Methanotorris formicicus Mc-S-70: one gene and its partner. The protein of the gene in region 1 binds, or shares a complex with, the protein of each later gene. Links are inferred from orthologs where the notes say so. Each region holds a gene or a part of one and is shown on either strand. Other genes may lie near its edges.

Region 1 (3,062 bases):
TGAGAATGTCCTTAAAACTAAGACATTATCATATTTCAATGCCCATTTTGTTAAGTCATACTCTTTCTTTGAATATTCAATGTATGCATGGTCTATAACAACGAGTGCATCGGTTGAGTTTATGATTTTTTCAACATCTTTTTTGTCAATAATGTTCCCTGTCGGGTTGTTTGGTGTGCAAAGGAAGATTACTTTTGTCCTCTCATTTATGTTGCTCAAAACACTATCAACATCCAACTGGAAGTCCCTCTCCTTATCAAATTTAGCCCATCTTATATTTGCTCCATAAATCTTTGTCGATATGGCATATTGTGTGAATGTTGGGATTGGAATAATAACCTCATCTCCCTCATCAATAAAAGTCCTCATTATTGTATCAATTATCTCATCCGCCCCATCTCCACCAACGATAATATTCTCCTTTGGCACATCCAAGAACTTGCTCAACTCTTCCAACAACTCTGGGCTAACTGGTTCTGGATATTGGTGGAGTTTTGGAACTTCTTTCAATATCTCTTCCTTAATTTTTGGTGAAGGTCCCCAGGGATTTTCATTTGAACCTAATTTAATAATTTCCTCTGGATTTATGCCATATTTCCTTACAATTTCTTCCTTTGATTTTCCTGGAACGTAGGGTTTGAATTGTTTAACAACATCTCTTATTTTATCTTCAATCAATTTATCACCTTTTTTATTTGATAATCTCCAAGAAATCTACTTTTTCAAAATCATCATTTGGGAGCAATCCATAATTTTTAATGATTTCTTTGGAGATTTTAACAATTTCCCCATTTAAATCCAATATTCTAAAAATTGAAAATAACTCAAACACATTGTCAAAATCTAATGATTTTAAAATTTCTGGTTTCTTTTTAATGTCATAAGGTTTCTTTTTGGTGTTTGCCCTTATATAAAAAAATAAAACCTCTGAAATAACAATTGGGTTTATAAATCCAATGATTTCGTCATTTTCTACTTTTTCAATTAAATCCCTTGCTTTTTCTTTACCGCATAAATGATAAATTAAAACATTAGAATCAAAGAATATTCTATTGCTCTCCATTCTCAATCTCCTCAATGATTTCTTTGATTTCCTCATCGGTAAGTTTTAGTATGCCATAAGTTTTCTCGGAAATTTTTTTTGGTGTTATTTTTACCTTAACTTTGCAACCATTTGGAAGGTTTAAGCCCTTTTTGAGTTTTAAAATACCATTTTCGTAGATTGCATCAACAACAATTTCCATAATTCCACCATTAGTACTATTATCAAAAATAATTGGTTTATTCCAAAAGTTCCTCAGCGTTAATTTTATCAGCGTTGTATAGGTCTTTTGCTCTCTTATAGATTAACTCATCTGCCTTATCTTCAACAACAACCAAAATTTTTGAAGGTTTTGTTTTTTCAATCCTCTTTGCAATATTATTTTTTGTTATTTCTATTTTCTTTTTAATCCCTCCCAATGCCTTCTCTGGAATGTTTGGATTTATTGCCTTCATGTCTTCTATATCCAACATTCCTTCTGTGCAGATAACATTTAAATCTGGATTCTTATCTTTTAACTTTCTAAACAATTTTTTATTTGATACAATATATAACGCATCTTTATCAATTTCTTTTTCTTCAAATTCAAATCCGAAGTTCTTTAAAACATTGTTTAAATGTTTCTCTGCCTTCAAAATTAATTTACAAAAATCCTTTGCTTCTTCTTCATTAAGTTCATGTAATGGGGCTTTTTTATATAAAAATTCATCTGCCTCAATCAATACATAGATTGCCTTTTTAAGTTCGTTGGTATCTATCTTTCCAGGTTTTGCATCTTTGTAAGATACTTTTTTAGCATCTACAGGGGGCTTTTCCCTTCTTTCTATTTCAGATATTGTAGATATTGCCTTTATAATTAAATTTTTTGAATCTTCCATCCTTTTGGTTATCATAGTATCACTTAATCTTTTTTATTTTCTTCCAACCTCTCTAACTCTTCAACGAGCATAGGTAAGAATACACCAACATCAGTAACTACTCCAATTGCTTGGGATGTTCCCCTATCCATCAATTTTGTAACTGTTGCGGGGTTTATGTCAACGCAGATTGTTTTTACATAGGATGGGAGGAGATTACCTGTTGCTATTGAGTGGAGCATTGTTGAAAGCATTAAAACCATCTTTTTGCCTTTTAGCATCTCCCTCATCTTATCCTGTGCTTCAACAACGTCTGTTATAACATCTGGTAAAGGTCCATCATCCCTAATACTTCCAGCCAATACGTATGGGATATTATTCTTTATACATTCATACATAATTCCTTTCTTTAAAATCCCCTTCTCAACTGCTTCCTTTATACTTCCTGCCTTCATTATGGTGTTTATTGCATACAAATGATGCCTATGCCCTCCTGAAACTGGTTTTCCAGTTTCTATATTAACGCCGAGTGAAGTTCCATATAAAGCCCATTCAATGTCGTGTGTAGCAAGTGCATTTCCACTAAATAATGCCTGAACATAACCCATTTTTATTAACTTAGCCAATGCTTCTCCTGCTCCTGTGTGCACTATTGCTGGGCCCCCAACAACAACAATGCCCCCTTTTCCTGTCTTCCCATATTCCTCTCTTATTGCATACATTTCTTTTGCTATTTTTCTTATTATTGTTTCTTTTGGCTTTTCAGAGGAGGCCTCTGATTTCATGAACTCAAATAACTCTCCCTTTTCCCTTGGTTTTTCTGGCGGGATAACCCTTATACCCTTATGCCCAACAACAATTAAATCTCCCTTTTTAACCTTCCTTATTGTTTTAACCTCTGCCCTCTTTTCCTCTGGATAAACAACAATAACCCCATCCATCTTTGGATTCTCTACCTCAATCCATTCCCCATTATATTTTATGTAGGTTATATGGTTGGTTGTTGAATAGAAACCATCTGGCAATACCATATCCTTCTCCGCTTCTTTCAACTCAACATCCTCAATTTCTGGAATCTCCGCCCCAATGTCTCTAAGTTCCATTAAAATGTCATCAACATGCCCCTCATCCCTTCCAATAACTAGTATCTTTGCATAGGATGG
Region 2 (3,314 bases), on another replicon or contig:
TGCTATTTCATCCCTATTTTTAAAATTTTCAAATAACTTAAAGACATTTTTAAATAAGTCATTATTTTCATCTTCCAAAGCATATATTAAATCTTTTAACTATCTAACTTTAAATATCAAAGATTTTTTGCAGTATTCTTTAACATCCCTACCTAATGCTTTTTCTTGAATAATATCAATCAATTTTATTGGTTTTCCTCCAAAGTATTCCCAAACGGTCTCTGTTTCTTCATCATTAAAACCATGTCTTTTTAAAAATTCCTTTGTTGTCTCATAATCAAAATCATCAACTAAATAATATTTACATCTATCTTGCAACATCGCTTCATTATAAACCTTATCAATAAATAAGGAATCAGAACTTAAACATAAAATATGTGCCAAATGTCTATGTTTGGTTAAACTGATGAAGAAGTTAAATAATTCATAAATTAAGTAACCATTAATCTTTAAGTCCCCAATAACTTGTAAGTTCTTTGGAGCGAAGCGACAAAGATTTTGGAAACCGAAGGTTTCCAAGACATCAATTATTAAGATTGGTTTTTTCCCCATTAATTGCAATTCCTCAAAAACATCAATAATATATTCAAAAACATCGTCTGATTTTTTATCCTTAAACAACTCATTTAGTAAATCCTTTGGAATAGGAATACCAAAAATCTCATTTGGTAGTTTAGGAACAATAATCCTTAAAAATTCTTTAACATCGTCAATATCTGTTTTGTGTGCTTTAAATAATACCCTAACAAAATCATCATATCTTGATATAAAATGTGCTCTTAAATCAATATAAAAAACTATATAGTCGTTTGGTAATTTTTTGATGATTTCATTAATTAAGGCAGTTTTTCCGCTATTTATTGGACCATATATAAAATAAATTAAATTTGGTTCAAAAGATAGGATGTTAGTTAAATCTTTTATTTCCTTCTCTCTATTAAAAAATTCCATTTAAATCACCAATTTTAATCCTAATTTTCATATAAAGCATTATCATCAAAATATTATCACTTATGTGTCTCAACAACCCCTTTAATGGCATTTACAACATACTCCACTTGCTCCCATGTTAAGCCATAAACGCTCATCTTAATTTCCTTTGTTACTCCCCTCCTAATTCCACCAATACCTCTTTTCTTTAACTCTTCATAGAAGAAGAATCCCCTTCTTTTATCTTTTTTAGCAATTTCATCCAATACTGGTGTTTCAAATTTAATTAAATCATGTTCCTTTGGTTTTACCCCCAATTGCTTAAATCCAATTTTCTCCAACTCATCAACAACATACCTTGTTTTTTTAACCTCTTCATCCCATCTTTTTACCCTCTCAACTACATGTGGAAAACTTGCCATTAATGTAACTATAGGCAATCCCCTACTTGTACATCCAAGCATTTCAATTTCTTTTATTGGGAATTTCTCTGATGTTTTTAATATCTTCTCCGCAAATTCTTCTTTAAATGCCAATAAACCACATGGTCCTGATGCAGACATACTCTTATGCCCCGATGCTACAATGAAGTCAGCGTTTAATTTTTTCCCATCTACTGGCATTCTCCCAACACTGTAAGCACAGTTCAATAAAAATGGATATCCCTTTTCTTTTGCTATCTTTCCAACCTTTTTAGCATCTTCAACATTCCCAAAATTCCCATCGACGTGAGTTAATAAAATTAAGCCAATATTTTTACCCTTATCCTCCAAATTATCAATAACCTCTTTATATTTCTCTGGATTTATTCTAAATGTTGGATATCCATCACTTTCAACATCTACAACATTCAATCTTGACCTTTCAGCAGAAACATAAGTTGTGTAGTGGGCATTCCCATCCACAACTACATAATCCCCTTCATTACAAATTGAATGCATAACTATGAATTTTCCTTCTCTTGCTCCATGTGTAGGTCTTGAGATGTCCAAATTTACAAACTTTGAAAAGTCCTCCAAAAACTCACATATTGGAGGCGTAGAAACCTGGTCTAATCTCCCACCGCAGTAATCGCATACACTGTAACCATCCCAAAACTCATAAACTGCCTTTTTTGCTTCAACTGGTAGTATTCCTCCTCTTTGGATTGGGTTTAGGTTTATAATTTCCCTTTCAAAGTTCCTTGTAAGATTCTTATATTTATCCAAATTAATCTTCAAAATAATCACCTTTATTGTAATTTAATTAATATAACATAATTTTTCCTGTATTATTAAGATTGTTGTTAAACGTTCATGAAATTTAAGATAATGATAAACATTCACAGACGACTATAAAAAATTATTATTTAGATGTAAGTTAGAACTCCCTTTCCGTTGAAAATTTAACTTCTTCCTCACCAAACAGCTTATTAATCATCCAATCTACATCAAATTCAATTAAATCCCCATACCTCTGCCCAACACCCAAATACAAAATTGGTTTTCCAATGGCATAGGCGATAGATAAGGCAGATCCTCCTTTTGCATCTGCATCGACCTTGGTTAAGATAACTCCATCAATATTCACTGCGTTATTAAATTCCTCCGCCTGATAAATTGCATCATTTCCAGCCAATGCATCACCAACAAATATAACCAAATCTGGCTTTGTAACCCTAACAACCTTTTTCATTTCATCCATTAGGTTGATATTTGTCGCCTGCCTTCCTGCAGTATCTGCTAAAACAACATCAATACCCCTTGCCTTTGCATGCTGTATAGCATCATAAATAACTGCTGCACTATCTGCCCCTTTCTGATGCTTTATAACCCTAACACCGACGTTTTTTGCATGCTGCTCCAATTGCTCAATTGCTCCTGCTCTAAATGTATCTCCCGCCGCTAAAACAACAGAATAACCTTTATTTTTTAATTTATATGCCAACTTTGCAATGGATGTGGTTTTTCCAGTTCCATTAATTCCCACAAATACAAAGACAGCAGGTTCTCCTTTTTTCTTTTTTTCTTTAATAATTTCTTCAACATCTATAACTTCTTGGGACAAAATTTCCCTTATGGCATTTTTTAATGCATTTATTGTAACTTCTCCTGGATCATCATTAGGAGAGATTTTCATTCCAATTAGTTGGTCTTTTAATGATTCAATAATTTTTTCAACAACAACATAGGCAACATCCGCCTCCAACAATTCCAACTCCAACTCTTCTAAAACATCCTCAATATCATCCTCTGTAATAACAACTTCTTTTTTAAGAACTTTTTTAATAGTTTTTGTAATTTTGAACCTATCAAAGAAACTAATTTCTTTCTTCTGTGGAGTTTCTTCTATTTTTTCTTTTTCTTCCTTCTCTTTGACTAGAGTATCGCATTTTAAACCATGTT

Evidence for each region.
Region 2: the proteins of METFODRAFT_RS01110 (region 1) and pscS are in contact, whole or in part, in a solved structure (PDB 3WKR), measured with the Methanocaldococcus jannaschii proteins. The link is inferred for Methanotorris formicicus Mc-S-70 from one-to-one orthologs.

Annotation. Positions count from the first base shown.
Region 1 is NZ_AGJL01000003.1:42,558-45,619, forward strand. The notes cover bases 109-2,831. They hold METFODRAFT_RS01110 (DUF2100 domain-containing protein), read right to left. Parts: upstream 1,936-2,831; coding sequence 1,282-1,935; downstream 109-1,281. Other genes in these bases: hisC (histidinol-phosphate transaminase), read right to left, coding at 109-678; METFODRAFT_RS01100 (PIN domain-containing protein), read right to left, coding at 692-1,063; METFODRAFT_RS01105 (antitoxin family protein), read right to left, coding at 1,050-1,244; METFODRAFT_RS01115 (ornithine cyclodeaminase), read right to left, coding at 1,944-2,831. Outside these bases: more of hisC, read right to left, coding at 1-108; more of METFODRAFT_RS01115, read right to left, coding at 2,832-3,062.
Region 2 is NZ_AGJL01000056.1:367-3,680, reverse strand. Bases 80-3,054 are described here. They hold pscS (O-phospho-L-seryl-tRNA:Cys-tRNA synthase), read right to left. Parts: upstream 2,151-3,054; coding sequence 1,008-2,150; downstream 80-1,007. Other genes in these bases: ftsY (signal recognition particle-docking protein FtsY), read right to left, coding at 2,290-3,054; METFODRAFT_RS08285 (ATP-binding protein), read right to left, coding at 100-951; METFODRAFT_RS11805 (hypothetical protein), read right to left, coding at 80-87. In the rest of the region: more of METFODRAFT_RS11805, read right to left, coding at 1-79; more of ftsY, read right to left, coding at 3,055-3,314. UniProt on the Methanocaldococcus jannaschii protein: Converts O-phospho-L-seryl-tRNA(Cys) (Sep-tRNA(Cys)) to L-cysteinyl-tRNA(Cys) (Cys-tRNA(Cys)).